DNA from 2 places in the Paraburkholderia sp. UCT31 genome. Region 1 is predicted to be linked to the other one. Evidence: riboswitches for the same ligand, from Rfam matches in the RefSeq annotation. Region 1 holds a riboswitch; the other holds the start of a gene.
The links. Region 1 has a riboswitch for thiamine pyrophosphate ahead of F6X40_RS18520 (FAD-dependent oxidoreductase). Riboswitches for the same ligand answer to the same signal wherever they lie in the genome.
Positions count from the first base shown of each region.

Region 1 (7,132 bases):
GTCGCCATCGCGCCACGCGAGCGCGAGCACCAGCGCGTCGCGCGGATCGAAACCGCAGTCGAGGAACGCGGCAAGCGCGGGAATCCAGTCTTCCGCCAGATGGCCTTCGAGGCCATACTTCTCGCCGCCCAGATGCAGCGTCGCGTGGTTTTCCGCGGCGACGATCACGCCCGCACCCCGCGTCAGCCAGCGCGCGATTTGCTCGCCGTGCTGCTGTGCGTCGGCGGTCACGATCAGGTCGCCACCGTTCGGTTCGTCGGGTGCGATCAGGCAGATGCGCCACGGCGCGTGCGTCGGCGGCCAGTCGCCGAGACGGGCGCGGATGCGCTCGGCGGCTTCGATGAGTTCGTCGGCCGTCGGCCAGAACAGATCGCGGTCCTTCAGCGTCAACGACTGAGTCATGCGGCACCTCCATCCTGATGCCAGAACGGCATGCCGACCACCGGCGTGCTCGCGTGCGCGCTCTCGCGCTCGGCCATCGGGCCCGCGAGATACGCTTGCCGACCCGCCTCGACGCCCAGCGCGAACGCGCGCGCCATCGCGTCGGGGTGCGTCGCCTGCGACACGGCCGTGTTCAGCAGCACGCCGTCGAAGCCCCACTCCATCACCTGGGCCGCATGCGACGGCACGCCGAGCCCGGCGTCGACGATCAGCGGCACGTCCGGCAGCCGCTCGCGCAACACGCGCAGCCCGTATGGATTGATCACGCCCTTGCCGGTGCCGATCGGCGCGCCCCACGGCATCAGCGCCTCGCAGCCGGCGTCGAGCAGACGGCGGCCGATCACCAGATCTTCGGTGCAGTACGGCAGCACCTTGAAGCCATCCTTGACGAGCCGCGCGGCGGCTTCGATCAGGCCGACCGGGTCGGGCTGCAGTGTGTAGTCGTCGCCGATCAGTTCGAGCTTGATCCACTCGGTCTCGAAGATTTCGCGCGCCATGTGCGCGGTCGTCACCGCTTCACCGACGCTCAGGCAACCCGCCGTGTTCGGCAAGAGCGGCACGCCATGGCGCTTGAGCAGATCGAAGAAGCCGGCTTCGGCGTGGCCCTCGTTCATCTGACGGCGCAGCGCGACCGTCACCATGCCGGGGCGCGCGGCGTCGATCGAATCGGACAGCGATTGCAGCGACGGATAGCGCGATGTGCCGAGCAGCACGCGGCTTGCAAAAGTTTGACCGTATAGCGTCAGCGCGTCGGCGGTCTCGTGAGAAGTCATTTGCATCATCCTGGTTTGCCCTCGCGGCTAGAACCGACCGCGTTGCGGCAATGGGTTTTCGGCGACGGTTGTTGCGTTCGGTAAGCGAGAGGCTGGCGCGGTCGCGCTCAGCCGCCCGCGACCGGTTGCACGACGTCGAGCCGGTCGCCCGTTTGCAACGCGCGCGCCGCATGCTGCGCACGCGCGACGAAATCGCCGTTGAGCGCGACCGCGAACGGCGGACGCGCGCCAAAGGCGGCGAGCGCATCGGCGACAGTCGCGCCCTCGGGCAACGACAACGGCTTCTGATTGATATGAATGTCCATGGTGTTCGAATACGGTTCAATCGATGGCGCAAGCGGCATCGCGCGCGGCACGTTGGCCGCTACGCTCGGGCCGGCTCGCGCGCGAAATGCTGCTGGAACAGCTCGCTCCAGCGTGAGTCGCGCCGCCAGCCGGCGAATGCGTCGGCATCACCGACGCGGCCGTCGAGCAGCGCGCTCGCGAAGCGCACGGCTTCGTCGGCGACTTCGGGCGCGATCATGTAGCCGTGCCGGTACAGGCCGTTCACGCGCAGCGTGCGCGCGCCGTCCCACAGCAGCGCGGGACGATGATCGGGCAAGGTCGGCCGGCACTGCGAATTCAGCTCGAGAATGCGCGCCTCGCCGAAGCCCGGGTGCACCGAAAACGCCGCGCTCAGCAACTCGAGCGCCGAACGCACGCTGACGGGCGACATGTCCTCGCCCTCCACCTCGGTCGCGCCGATCACGTAGAGGCCGTTCTGCTTCGGCGCGATATACAGCGGGTAACGCGGATGCAGTAGCCGCACCGGGCGCGTCAGCTGCAGGTGAGGCGCATGCACGCGCGCAACTTCGCCGCGGATGCCGCGCAGCGTCGGCAGCACCGGCTTCGCGCCGAGCCCGCGGCAATCGATGGTGATGCCGGCCTCGGGCAGCGATGCGTCGTCGATCGGCGTGTTCCAGTGCGTGTCGACGCCGCGCTCGGCAAGCCCGGCCGCAAGCGCGGACAACACCTGGCGGTTGTCGAGCTGGCCTTCTCGCGGCAGCAGCCAGCCTTGGCTGAAGCGGCCGGCCAACGCGGGTTCGGCGGCGCCGAGCTGCGCGCCCGCCAACGCGACGAAGCCGCCGTCGAGCAACTCGGCCGGCGCGTTCGCACGCACGCGCCGCTCGAATAGCGGCGCCTCGGTGCGATCCGCGTGATGCCAGACGACGAGCGTGCCGTTGCGCTGGAAAAACACCGGCTCCGGCAGTTCGGCAAGCACGCGCGGCCAGCTTTCGAGCGAACTCGCGCCAAGCCGCGTGATCAGCAGCTCGGCGCTCGCGGCCTCTGCCAGCGGCGCGAGCATCGCGGCGGCGACCCACGCGGCAGCCTGCGAACCGGTGGCATCGCCGCGCTCGTAGAGCGCCACGCGATGCCCGTCGCCAGCGAGGCGCCACGCGACCAGGCGGCCGCACAGGCCGCCGCCGAGCACGGCGAAATCGGGTCGGGCGGGACGGTTCATCGCGCGCGCTCCGTTCGACTGCGGTGGGCAAAACCAAAACGGCACGGCTCGCCCGAGGCGGCGTGACGAAGGGAAAAATGCATGTCTGAAGAATAGGCGGTCATCGAGTCCTTTCCGTACGGCCAAAAACGCACGTACCCAGGACGAAACCGGCGGGTGAAGCCGGCCGGTCACGACGTGCACATGTGAGCTGCGCTCGCCGCCCGGCGGGGAATGGAAGACGGTTGCTTCCGGAAACTTCCCGCGCCGGTATTACCCGGATCGGGTGCAAAGGGTCTCTCTCAGCCTCGCCGCCCCGGCATGAAAGTCATGCCGCCTGTGGGCGAAGCACCCCTGTTTCGTCGAAGGTCATTAGACCATAAAAGGCGCGGCGCCCGCAAACCAGCGCTCCGCGGTCGCCAACCCGATTTTGATCTGGCGCCGTCTATCGAGATGCCGGTGCGAAGCGGCCCGGCGCTCTGGCACAATGCCGTGACCGGTGCCGCAAAAACGCGGCGCGCGCGGCGCTCGTGGCCGCATGCGTGGCGGCGGCACCCCAGCGGATGCCGGCCCCGAAAATTAATTTTCGCTTAAGGGCGTCACGCCAGAATCGGGCGCCAGTCCGGACTCGCGTTCATCGAGCGTGATGGCGCGATGCCCGGCCAGGTATCGCAGACCCGCGGCAGCCACGCCCTCGCAAAGGGGCCCGCAGTTCGCGGGATCGCCCGACATGGGTCAACCAGATTGGACCCGTACGCCGGAATGGCACTTCGGGTCAGCACTTCATCAGGACGCTCATGACACCACATACTTCCGCCAGCCCTGCGCTGCCGCCCGACGAAAAGGTCTCCGCGTGGACCCTGATCAAGCCCTACTGGGTTTCCGAGGAACGAGGCATCGCGTGGGGGCTGCTCGTCACGATCATCGTGATGAACCTGCTCGTCGTCTGGATCAACGTGCGCCTGAATAGCTGGAGCAGGGACTTCTACAACGCGCTGCAGGCGAAGAACGTCCACGACTTCCCGCACCTGCTGATGATCTTTACCGGACTCGCGTTCGGTTTCATCATCCTCGCCGTGTATGGACGCTATCTGCGCCAGATGCTCGGCTTCCGCTGGCGCCAGTGGCTGACCACCCGCTACCTGAACGAGTGGCTCGACGACAGCGCGTTCTACCGCATCGAGCGCGACCGCCTCGCCGACAACCCCGACCAGCGGATCAGCGACGACCTGCAGTCGTTCGCGACCACCACGCTGTCGCTGACGCTCGATCTGCTGTCGACCGTCGTCACGCTCGTGTCGTTCATCACGATCCTGTGGTCGCTCGCGGGCGCGTTGAGCATCTCGCTCGGCGGCATGCCGCTGCAGATCCCCGGCTACATGGTGTGGGCCGCCGCGCTGTATGCGGTGGTCGGCTCGCTCATCACGCAGAAGGTCGGCCATCCGCTCGTGTCGATCAACTATCAGGCGCAGAAAGTCGAGGCCGATTTCCGTTTCGGCTTGATCCGGCTGCGTGAGAATGCCGAGCAGATCGCGTTCTACAACGGCATGGAAACCGAGAAGACGAACGCGCGCACGCTGTTCGGCCGCATCCGCGACAACTGGTGGCAGGTGATGAAGTACACGAAGCGCCTGACCTTCGTGCTGAGCTTCTACGGTCAGATCGCGATCATTTTCCCGATCGTCGTCGCCTCGCCGCGCTACTTCGCGGGCGCGTTCACGTTCGGCGTGCTGATGCAGATTTCGAGCGCGTTCGGCACGGTCAGCGATTCGTTCTCGTGGTTCATCAACAGTTATACGAGCCTCGTCGAATGGCGCGCGACCGTGAACCGGTTGCGCGAATTCAAGCGCGTCGTGCATTCGCCGCGTCTGAAGGAATCGGTGTCGCCGGCCACGGAACATGGCGGCATCAATCTGCATTTCGTCGACAGCAACACGCTTACCACCGACAGCCTCCAGCTCGCGCTGCCCAATGGCAACCCACTGTCGCGCATCCGCGATATCGCGATCCGGCCGGGCTCGCGCTGGCTCGTGCGCGGTCCGTCGGGCGCCGGCAAGAGCACGCTGATGCGCGCGCTCGCGGGCCTGTGGCCGTTCGGCGACGGCTCGATCGACGCACCGGTCAACGCGCGCATGATGTTCATCCCGCAGGTCAGCTACATGCCGATCGGCACGCTGAAGGCGGCGCTCGCGTATCCGTCGGCGGCGGACACATATAGCGACGACGAATGTCGCGACGCGCTCATCACCTGCCATCTGTCGGAATACGCGGACCGTCTGCAGGAAGCGGCGCACTGGACTCGCGTGCTGTCGCCGGGTGAGCAGCAGCGCTTCGCCGCCGCGCGCGTGCTGCTGCACAAGCCGGACTACCTGTTCCTCGACGAAGCGACCAGCGCGCTCGACGCGGAAAACGAGTCGCGGCTCTATCGGCTGTTCACCGAGCGGTTGCCGAAGGCTGCGATCGTCAGCGTCGCGCATCGCGAATCGCTCGCAGCGTTCCATGACGAAACGCTCGACGTCGAGCGTTCTGTCGAAGCGGTAGCGGCGTGAGCGACGCGAGCGGCGCTCACGTCAGCGAAGCGCACGGCACCGCCGCTCGCATCGTGCTGATCACCGGCGCCGGTTCCGGCATCGGCGCGGCGCTCGCACGGCGCCTCGCGGCGCCGCATACGTCGTTGATGCTGCACGCGCGCGGCGCAGACGACGCCTCCCGTCGACGGCTCGTGCAGGTTGCCGCCGACTGCACGGCAAGCGGCGCACGCTGCGCGACCGTGTTCGGCGACCTCGCCGAGCGCGGCGCGGCGGAGCACGTGATCCATCAGACGCTCGCGAGCTTCGGCGCGCTCGATCAACTGGTCGCGAACGCCGGCCATGCGCAGCGCCAAACGCTGGCCGCGCTCGATCCCGACACCTTCGGCGCCGCCTTCGCCGCGATGCCAGCCGCCTTCGCCGCGCTCGTGCGGCGCGCGATGCCCGCGCTCGAAACATCGAAGCGCGGTCGCGTGGTCGCCTTGAGTTCGTTCGTCGCGCATCGCTATCGCGCGGATGCGCCATTCGCCGCGACGGCGGCCGCGAAAGCGGCACTCGAAGCGCTTGCGAAAACGGCGGCCGCGGAGCTCGCGCCGCTCGGCGTGACCGTCAATTGCGTGGCGCCGGGCTACACGCGCAAGGATCGCGGCCCAAGCGCGGACAACGCGGCCGTGTGGGCGCACGCCGCCGAAGCCACGCCGCTCGGTCACGTCGCCGAACCGGACGACGTCGCCGCGCTGATCGCATTCCTGCTGTCCGACGCGGCACGCCACATCACCGGCCAGGTGATTCACATCGATGGCGGCTTGACGCTCGGTTAAGCCTCGCCTGCGCGCCGGCACCTCCGGGCGCAACATCCGGAAAGACACGAGAAGAGTTCGGAAGCATTTGCGGAGCGCGCAAGCTGTTCCGCGCTTTGAAAATGCCTGCGAGCAGCGACGATAGTCGTACGGGCCGCGCCATGCGCCGGCCGTCGTTGATGTCAGTCACGTCTTTCATCGCAACCGCTCTTCGGACTCCTCGCCCATGTCATTCGCTCGCCGTGTTTCACCTTTGCTCCCGTCTTTGCTCCCGCGCATCGCGCTCGCCTGCGGCGCGGCGCTGCTGCTCACGAACGCCGTCGATGCTGCGCAAACGACCGGGCCGAACCAACCCGCCGATATCTGCGCGGCGCTCACGCACATCGTCGATGCGAGCGATTTCCGGCGACTGCCGGGCGAGGCCGCCGCGCAACTGCCGGGCGTCTCCCATCCCGACGATTGCCGCGCCAGCACGCACGCGTACGACTGCCACTGGCGCGCGCACTGGCAAGCCGACGGCGTCATCAACGATCCGCTCGAAGAACTCGGCGCCGACATCGCCGCCTGCTTTCCGCGCGTCGTGCACGACGTCAACACACCCGTGCGCCAGCATTTCGTCGTGACCACCGACGCCCGCCGCATGAACGTCACCGCGAGCGTGCAAGGTCAGAACGAACTGCGACTGCGCGTGACGCGCTGAGCGCGCGGCCGTCGCTGCTTTTGATGCTCCATCGCATTTCGTGACCGGAATCGGGCGCTGCCTCATGACCTCGTCGCCGACCGTGCGCGCGCCAGCGGCAACCAAGCATTCGCGCCTGTGTCTGGTCGCCTCGCTGATATGCCGGCGTCGTTGCGCCCTCGCCGCCTTCGCCGCGACGCTGACGCTCGCGCTCGACGGCTGCGCCTGGACGCTGATCCAGGCCGCCGACGCCACCGGCTCCGTCATCCAGGCCGGCTACGCGATCGCGTCGAACTACTCGTCGCCGACCTTCGTCAACGGCCGGCCCGCGGATTTGCAGCAGGTCTGCATCGAAGTGAACCCGACAGTGTCGGTCGGCGATTTCGTGCCGGCGCTGCAGCTCGCGCTCGAGCGGCGCGGTATTCGTTCGG
Region 1 is NZ_VZQP01000020.1:52,096-59,227, forward strand. It holds gene thiE (thiamine phosphate synthase) at 1-402, opposite strand, end outside; gene F6X40_RS18510 (thiazole synthase) at 399-1,214, opposite strand; gene thiS (sulfur carrier protein ThiS) at 1,322-1,519, opposite strand; gene F6X40_RS18520 (FAD-dependent oxidoreductase) at 1,579-2,715, opposite strand; TPP riboswitch at 2,937-3,060, opposite strand; gene F6X40_RS18525 (ABC transporter ATP-binding protein/permease) at 3,492-5,243, shown strand; gene F6X40_RS18530 (SDR family NAD(P)-dependent oxidoreductase) at 5,240-6,043, shown strand; gene F6X40_RS18535 (hypothetical protein) at 6,249-6,722, shown strand; gene F6X40_RS18540 (hypothetical protein) at 6,787-7,132, shown strand, end outside.

Region 2 (7,132 bases), on a different contig from region 1:
AAAAACGACTCATGAAGAAGCGCGCGCGCCGGCAGTTGAAGTGCCGGCGCGTGCACGCTCCGCGACGAAAGAGGACAGGTCAATGCGAGTGGCCGCCCCCATGACCGCCCCAATGGCCGCCCCAATAACCGCCAATGCCGATCGCAATCGACGGTCCGTAGTAGGCGGGGTAGCCGTAATAAGCGGGATAAGGATAAGCCGGCGGCGGATAGTAGGCGGGATAAACCGGCGGCGCCGCATAACCGGGCGCGGGGACCGCATAACCGGGCGGCATGTCTTGCGGTGCGACCTGCATTTGCGCCTGGGCTTGAGGCGGCTGCTGTTGATCGGTCGCCGGCGCGGTTTGGTCGGCTGTGGTCGCGGGCGCGGTCGAATAGTACGACGGGTAATAGCCGGCGGGATAGTAGCCGGCGGGGTAATAGCAGCCTGCCAAAAAGAGACTCGAGGCGAGCACGCAAATCGCGGTGGCGGGACGCGCGAACCTCGCGGAAAAACTGGACGAATCGCGTGGCGTCGAGAGGCGCACCACGCAAAGATGGGTGACGACGCGGGACTTCATGGCGCGCTCCTCGATGAACCGATGCCGCCTTGCGCGACGTCGTTACGAGGAGCTTACGCTCTTGCCGCGGCAGCGCTGTGGCAAAACTGCAACCGCATATTTCAGCCTATTTCCACGCGCGTTGCCGGGACGAGGGCGCACCGCATCCGCCGCCCTCGGCAGTCCGGATCGTGGTCCGAAAAAATCGTTTGCTGTCCTGTATGAATCGTTAGACGCGTCATCGGACGCAACGCTCACTTGCCGCTCACTTGCCGACCTGGTTACCGATGACACCGCCTACCGCCGCGCCGCCCAACGTCGACAAGCCGCTGCCACCGATCGCCGCGCCGGCCGCGCCGCCGACACCCGCGCCGATCGCGGTATCGCGTGTGCGTGGGGACATGTCGCCGCATGCCGCGAGACCCGCGACAAGTGAAAGGGCGGCTGCGACCGTACCAAGACGAGTACCGAGATGACGGATCGATTTCATGATGCTGACTCCGCTCGTTGTTGGAAACAGATGTTTCCCTTCTCTCAGCACGCAACGTGCCTGCTCGATGCGGTGGAATAAAAAAGCCCGCCATGCCGGCGGGCTTCGATACTGCAGTGCTGGTTCGCGCGAATCGCGCAACCCGCTCATTGCCGCTGATAAATCTCCGCGCCTTGCTTCATGAACTCGATCGACTTTACTTCCATGCCTTTCTTCAGCGCTTCGTCGTCGGTGACGCCTTGTTGCGCGGCGAACTCGCGTACGTCCTGGGTGATCTTCATCGAGCAGAAGTGCGGGCCGCACATCGAGCAGAAATGCGCGACCTTGGCCGAATCCTTCGGCAGCGTTTCGTCGTGGAATTCGCGCGCCTTGTCCGGGTCGAGACCGAGATTGAACTGGTCTTCCCAGCGGAATTCGAAGCGCGCCTTCGACAGCGCGTTGTCGCGCACCTGCGCACCCGGATGACCCTTCGCGAGATCGGCGGCATGCGCGGCGAGCTTGTACGTGATGATGCCGGTCTTCACGTCGTCCTTGTTCGGCAGACCGAGGTGTTCCTTCGGCGTCACGTAGCACAGCATCGCGGTGCCGAACCAGCCGATCATCGCGGCGCCAATGCCCGACGTGATGTGGTCGTAGCCCGGCGCGATGTCGGTGGTCAGCGGCCCGAGCGTGTAGAACGGCGCTTCGTCGCACCAGTCGAGCTGCAGGTCCATGTTCTCCTTGATCAGCTGCATCGGCACATGGCCCGGACCTTCGATCATCACCTGCACGTCGTGCTTCCACGCGATCTGCGTGAGTTCGCCGAGCGTCTTCAGCTCGCCCAGTTGCGCTTCGTCGTTCGCGTCGTAGATCGAGCCGGGACGCAGGCCGTCGCCGAGCGAGAAGGCCACGTCGTAGGCCTTCATGATTTCGCAGATCTCTTCGAAATGCTCGTACAGGAAGCTTTCCTTGTGATGCGCGAGACACCACTTCGCCATGATCGAGCCGCCGCGCGACACGATGCCGGTCATCCGGTTCGCCGTGAGCGGCACATATTGCAGACGCACGCCCGCGTGGATCGTGAAGTAGTCGACGCCTTGCTCGGCCTGCTCGATCAGCGTGTCGCGGAAGATTTCCCAGGTGAGGTCTTCAGCCTTGCCGTTGACCTTTTCGAGGGCCTGATAGATCGGCACCGTGCCGATCGGCACCGGGCTGTTGCGGATGATCCATTCGCGTGTTTCATGAATGTGCTTGCCGGTCGACAGATCCATCACCGTGTCGCCGCCCCAGCGGATCGCCCACGTCATCTTGTCGACTTCCTCGCCGATCGACGATGTCACCGCCGAGTTGCCGATGTTCGCATTGACCTTCACGAGGAAGTTGCGGCCGATGATCATCGGCTCGCTTTCCGGGTGATTGATGTTGTTCGGGATGATCGCGCGGCCGCGCGCGATTTCCTCGCGCACGAATTCCGCAGTGATTTCGGTGAGGCCGTTCGGGCCGAACGCGCTCGCGCCGAATGCCTGGCCGGGGTGCTGACGGCCCATCATCGCGGCGAGCTTCGCGCCGTTCGGGCCGCTCGTCTTCAGGGTCTCGAGGTACTCGGCACGGCGCTGGTTTTCGCGAATCGCGATGTATTCCATTTCCGGCGTGATGATGCCTTGCTTCGCGTAGTGCATCTGCGTCACGTTCCTGCCGGCAATTGCACGGCGGGGCGTGCGATGCAGTCCCGGAAAGCGCAGCTGCGCGGTGGCCGGATCGGCGGCGCGCTCGCGGCTGAAGCTGCTCGACAGACCGGTCAGCGGCTCGGTGTCGCCGCGCTCCTCGATCCACGCCTCGCGCAGCGCGGGCAGACCCGCGCGGATGTCGATCTCCGCGTCCGGGTCGGAGTAGGGGCCCGAGGTGTCGTACACGTAGATCGGCGGATTCTTTTCGCCGCCGAAGCTGTCGGGCGTGTCGGCCTGCGAGATTTCGCGCATCGGCACGCGGATGTCGGGGCGCGAGCCGGTCACGTAGACCTTGCGCGAATTCGGCAACGGCGCGACGGCGGCCTCGTCCACGTGGGCTTCGGCGGAAATAAACTTCGGGTTGGCGTTCATGTAAGTCTCCGTACAAAGTGGGGCGGCTAAGCAGGAGACCGAGATGGAAGTAGTCGGAAATCGCGCAGAGGTGAGGCCCTTGAGGCTGGAGCGAAATCCGTACGCTTCCCTGCGCTGGCATTATCCAGATCAGGTTCAAAGGGTATTTCTCACCCACGCAACACGGACCTCCAGCTCCGCGCTACGCAGGACCCCCGCGTTAGCAGCGCACACGATACACCGCCCGCCCGCGGTTTGGCAACCTGTCTGAATGATTCAAAAAACTGGTCCGGATGAGACCCCAGACATCTCCTATGCTTGAATCGAGACCGCATCAGACAGGGCAACTTACAGCGAGGGAACGGCCGCCTTACAGTGAAAAATCGTCGGCGGCTTCAGGCTGATACAGGATTTTGTCGAGCTTGAGCACTTTCTGATCGCCGCTGGGTGGCGTGAAGCGGATGCTCTCGCCGCGGCGCGCGCCGAGCAGCGCGAGGCCAGCCGGCGAGAACACGTTCAGGCGCCCTTGCGCGAAATCGGCGTTGGGCGGATAGACGACGGTCCACGTCATCTGTTCGCCGCTCGCCGTGTCGCTCAGCGTGGCTTGCGAGTTCATCGTGACGACGTCGGCGGGGATGTCGTGCGAGTCGACGATCACCGCGCGTTCGAGCACATCGTCGAGCATGTGCTGCAACTTGGCGTCGGTGGCCGCGTATTTCTCGAGGCGGGTCACGTCGAGTTCGGTCAGGTAGCAGGTTTTGATCTTCTTCATCATCAGGACTCCGGATAAGGCGGTCATGGATGGCCGCGTGCAACGACCCATGGGGTGGTCGGCGGATGAGTGGACGAATGGGAGAGCCCGGTGCCCGGCGACGCGGCCCTGGGAATTGGCGGGCTGCGTCAGCGAGGGCGCCGGGCGGCGTGAAGCGGGACCGTTCGGGACGTCTCGCCGGGGCCGTGCGACGCGACGCCCGCGCGCGCGCACTCGCCTGCGCGGCATGGGCGCAAGCGGGCGAGAGCACGGAAAGTCGGACGACGCAGAGAAGTCACGGGCAAAACGACCAGGTGTTGGGGAAGAGCGATCGAGAGGCGCCGGGCGACAAAGCGTGAGGCCGCGCGGCAGCAGCGAGACGAAAGTTTGATGGTAGCACGCTGTCTCACGCAGCTCCGTTTGCGACGTCGCGCCCGTCGATTGACCGTTTTTGTGCGGTGCGAGAAGAAAGCGGTGTGGTCCGCATTGCGTTCAAGCCAGTCAGAGGATTGCCGTTAAACAAAGTGCAGCGAAGGCCGCACTCCGGCGAAGCGATTCGCGGGATGGCGCGTGAATGGCGCGAGGCGACTCGCGCCGATTGACAAAGAGGTGCACATGAAAGCGGAAAGCAGGCGGTGGCGAACGTTCGGTCGCACAGTCGCGGTGGTGGCATTGCTCGCCGCGCCGCTGGCGGCGCCGGCGGCATCGACGGTGACGGGCGGCGTGATCCGGTTCGTGGGGATGATCGTTGCACCGCCGATGCAGATCAGCGTGGATACGGCGCCCCCTGGCGTCGCCGTCGGTAGCGCGAGCGTGGCGGGTCAGCGCTTCTCGCGCACGGTGACGTTCAGCGCGCCGCCGGGCGTCGTCAGCGGGGCCGATGTCGCGCTCGAAGTGAACGGCGGCACGCAGTCGCGCGATCTGGTGGCGGCGCGTTTCGTCGATGGCACCGGGCGCGTCGCGACGGCCCGCGACGGCCACTACGCGGTCGATCGCGCGGGCGGCGTACTGTCGCTGAACGCGAAGCGCACCGATACGGACACGCGCGTGACGGTGGTGGTCAGTTACGACTGAGTCGCGGGCGAGCTTTGGCTGGCTCATCCCGTGCCGGAAAAAAAAATTAAAAGAGGCTTGTCATAACCGGCCGCGCGGCTCGACAAACGTGCAGATTACGATCGGAGCACGTCATGTCGACCGCGCACAATCGCTCGATGCTTCAGCGCTTTACGACTTTTTCGACGCCCGCCGTCGGCCTCGCGCTTTTTCTGCTGAGCGGTTCTGGCATCAGTGCGGCCGACGCGGCCGGGCCCCTATGCGCCACGCACAGCCCCGCGCACCGCGTCGCGCTCGTCGAGCTGTACAGCAGCGAGGGCTGCGATAGCTGCCCGCCCGCCGACCGCTGGCTCAGTCAATGGAAAAGCGACGGCGCGGCGCACGGCATCGTGCCGCTCGCGCTGCACGTCGACTACTGGAACAGCCTCGGCTGGACCGACCGCTTTTCCCAGCATCGCTTCACCGAACGTCAGCAAACGCTGACGCGTCTCGCGGGCGCGCACACGCTCTATACGCCGGAAGTGTTCGTCGCGGGCCGCGAGCTGCGCGACTGGTCGCAACGCGACAGTTTCGAGCGCCGCATCGACGAGCTCGTCGCCGAACCCGCCCAGGCGAGCGTCGCACTTGCGCTGAGCCCGCGTGCGCCCGGCGCGTTCGATGTCGATGCGCAGTTCAGCACGACGGCAGCCGCCGCCACGGGTGCGTTGAGCGCCTATCTCGCGATCTACGAGAACGCGCTGACGACGCAGGTCGGCGCGGGCGAAAACCGCGGCGCGACGCTGCATCACGAGCGCGTCGTGCGCGCCTGGTTCGGGCCCGTGCCACTCGTCTCCGGTCACGCGCGGATTCATCAGGACATCGATGTACACGCTGCGAGCGTCGATGCGCAAGCCGATCCGGGCGCCAACGCCGCCGACCGCTTCGGCGTGGTCGCGTTCGTCGAAAGCGACGCGAGCGGCGACGTGCTGCAAGCGACCGACCTTCCCGCGTGCCGTTGATCGACATCGCGCGCGCCGCATTCACTACCGCTGCTCGAGGAGAGCCCCATGTCCACACCCCACGCCTTGCGCCCCAGTGCACCCGCCGCGCCCACCGCGCCGAAGCGCGGCGTCATTCATCCGCTGTGGCTGCGCATCACGCATTGGCTGAATGCGCTCGCGGCGATCGTGATGATGCTGTCGGGCTGGCGCATCTACGACGCGTCGCCGATCTTCCCGGCGTTCAGCTTCCCGACCGCGATCACGCTGGGCGGCTGGCTCGGCGGCGCGCTGCAATGGCACTTCGCGGCGATGTGGCTGCTGGTGTTCAACGGCCTCATGTATATCGCGCTGAATCTCGCGAGCGGGCGTTTCGTGCGCAAGTTCCTGCCGCTGACGCCGCGCGCGGTACTGCGCGATTTCGTCGCCGCGTTGCGCGGGAAGCTGTCGCATGGCGATCTGCGCGTCTACAACGCGGTGCAGAAATTCGCCTACCTGTTCGCGATCGCCGATCTGATCGTGCTCGTGCTATCGGGGCTCGCGATCTGGAAGTCGGTGCAGTTTCCGCTGCTGCGCGAACTGATGGGCGGCTACGACAACGCGCGCATCGTGCACTTCAGCGCGATGTCGCTGCTGGCCGCGTTTCTCGCCGTGCATCTGGCGATGGTCGCGCTCGTGCCGCGCTCGTTGCTCGCGATGTTGCGCGGACGTTGAGCCCGCGGCTACCCACGCGCACGCTCACGCTCATGAAATCGCAACGCGAATTCCAAACGGATACCGAATCATGAACAAGCCGATAGAGAAACCAGCGGACCCATCCGCACATCGTGTGAGCCACAAGCTCGACCGCGCATCGATCCTGCTCGATGCGAAGCGCGAACTGGCGATGCCGTCGCGACGCCTGTTCGGCAAGCAGCTCTTGACGCTCGGCGGCCTGTCGATGCTGACCGGCTGCTCGCTGACCGACGACGCTTCCGTGAACCGTTTCCTGACAGCCGTGTCGCGGCTGAACGATCGCGCGCAGGCCGCGCTGTTCGATCCGAAGCAGCTCGCGCCGACCTACACCGAAGCGCAGATCACGCGGCCGTTTCCATTCAACGCGTACTACGGCATCGACGACGTGCCGCACGTCGACGGCTCAGATTATCAGTTGAAGCTGAGCGGTCTCGTAACCGGCCAGCGCGTGTGGACGCTGCCCGAGCTGTACGCGCTGCCTCACGCGGAGCAGATCACGCGACATATCTGCGTCGAAGGCTGGAGCGCGAT
Region 2 is NZ_VZQP01000002.1:47,307-54,438, forward strand. It holds gene F6X40_RS01460 (hypothetical protein) at 80-559, opposite strand; gene F6X40_RS01465 (glycine zipper 2TM domain-containing protein) at 804-1,028, opposite strand; gene thiC (phosphomethylpyrimidine synthase ThiC) at 1,175-3,106, opposite strand; TPP riboswitch at 3,195-3,312, opposite strand; gene F6X40_RS01475 (GreA/GreB family elongation factor) at 3,456-3,857, opposite strand; gene F6X40_RS01480 (hypothetical protein) at 4,452-4,910, shown strand; gene F6X40_RS01485 (DUF1223 domain-containing protein) at 5,024-5,887, shown strand; gene F6X40_RS01490 (cytochrome b/b6 domain-containing protein) at 5,936-6,580, shown strand; gene F6X40_RS01495 (molybdopterin-dependent oxidoreductase) at 6,651-7,132, shown strand, end outside.
Region 2: it holds a riboswitch for thiamine pyrophosphate, as region 1 does, so the genes downstream of both, thiC (phosphomethylpyrimidine synthase ThiC) here and F6X40_RS18520 (FAD-dependent oxidoreductase) in region 1, are expected to answer to the same signal.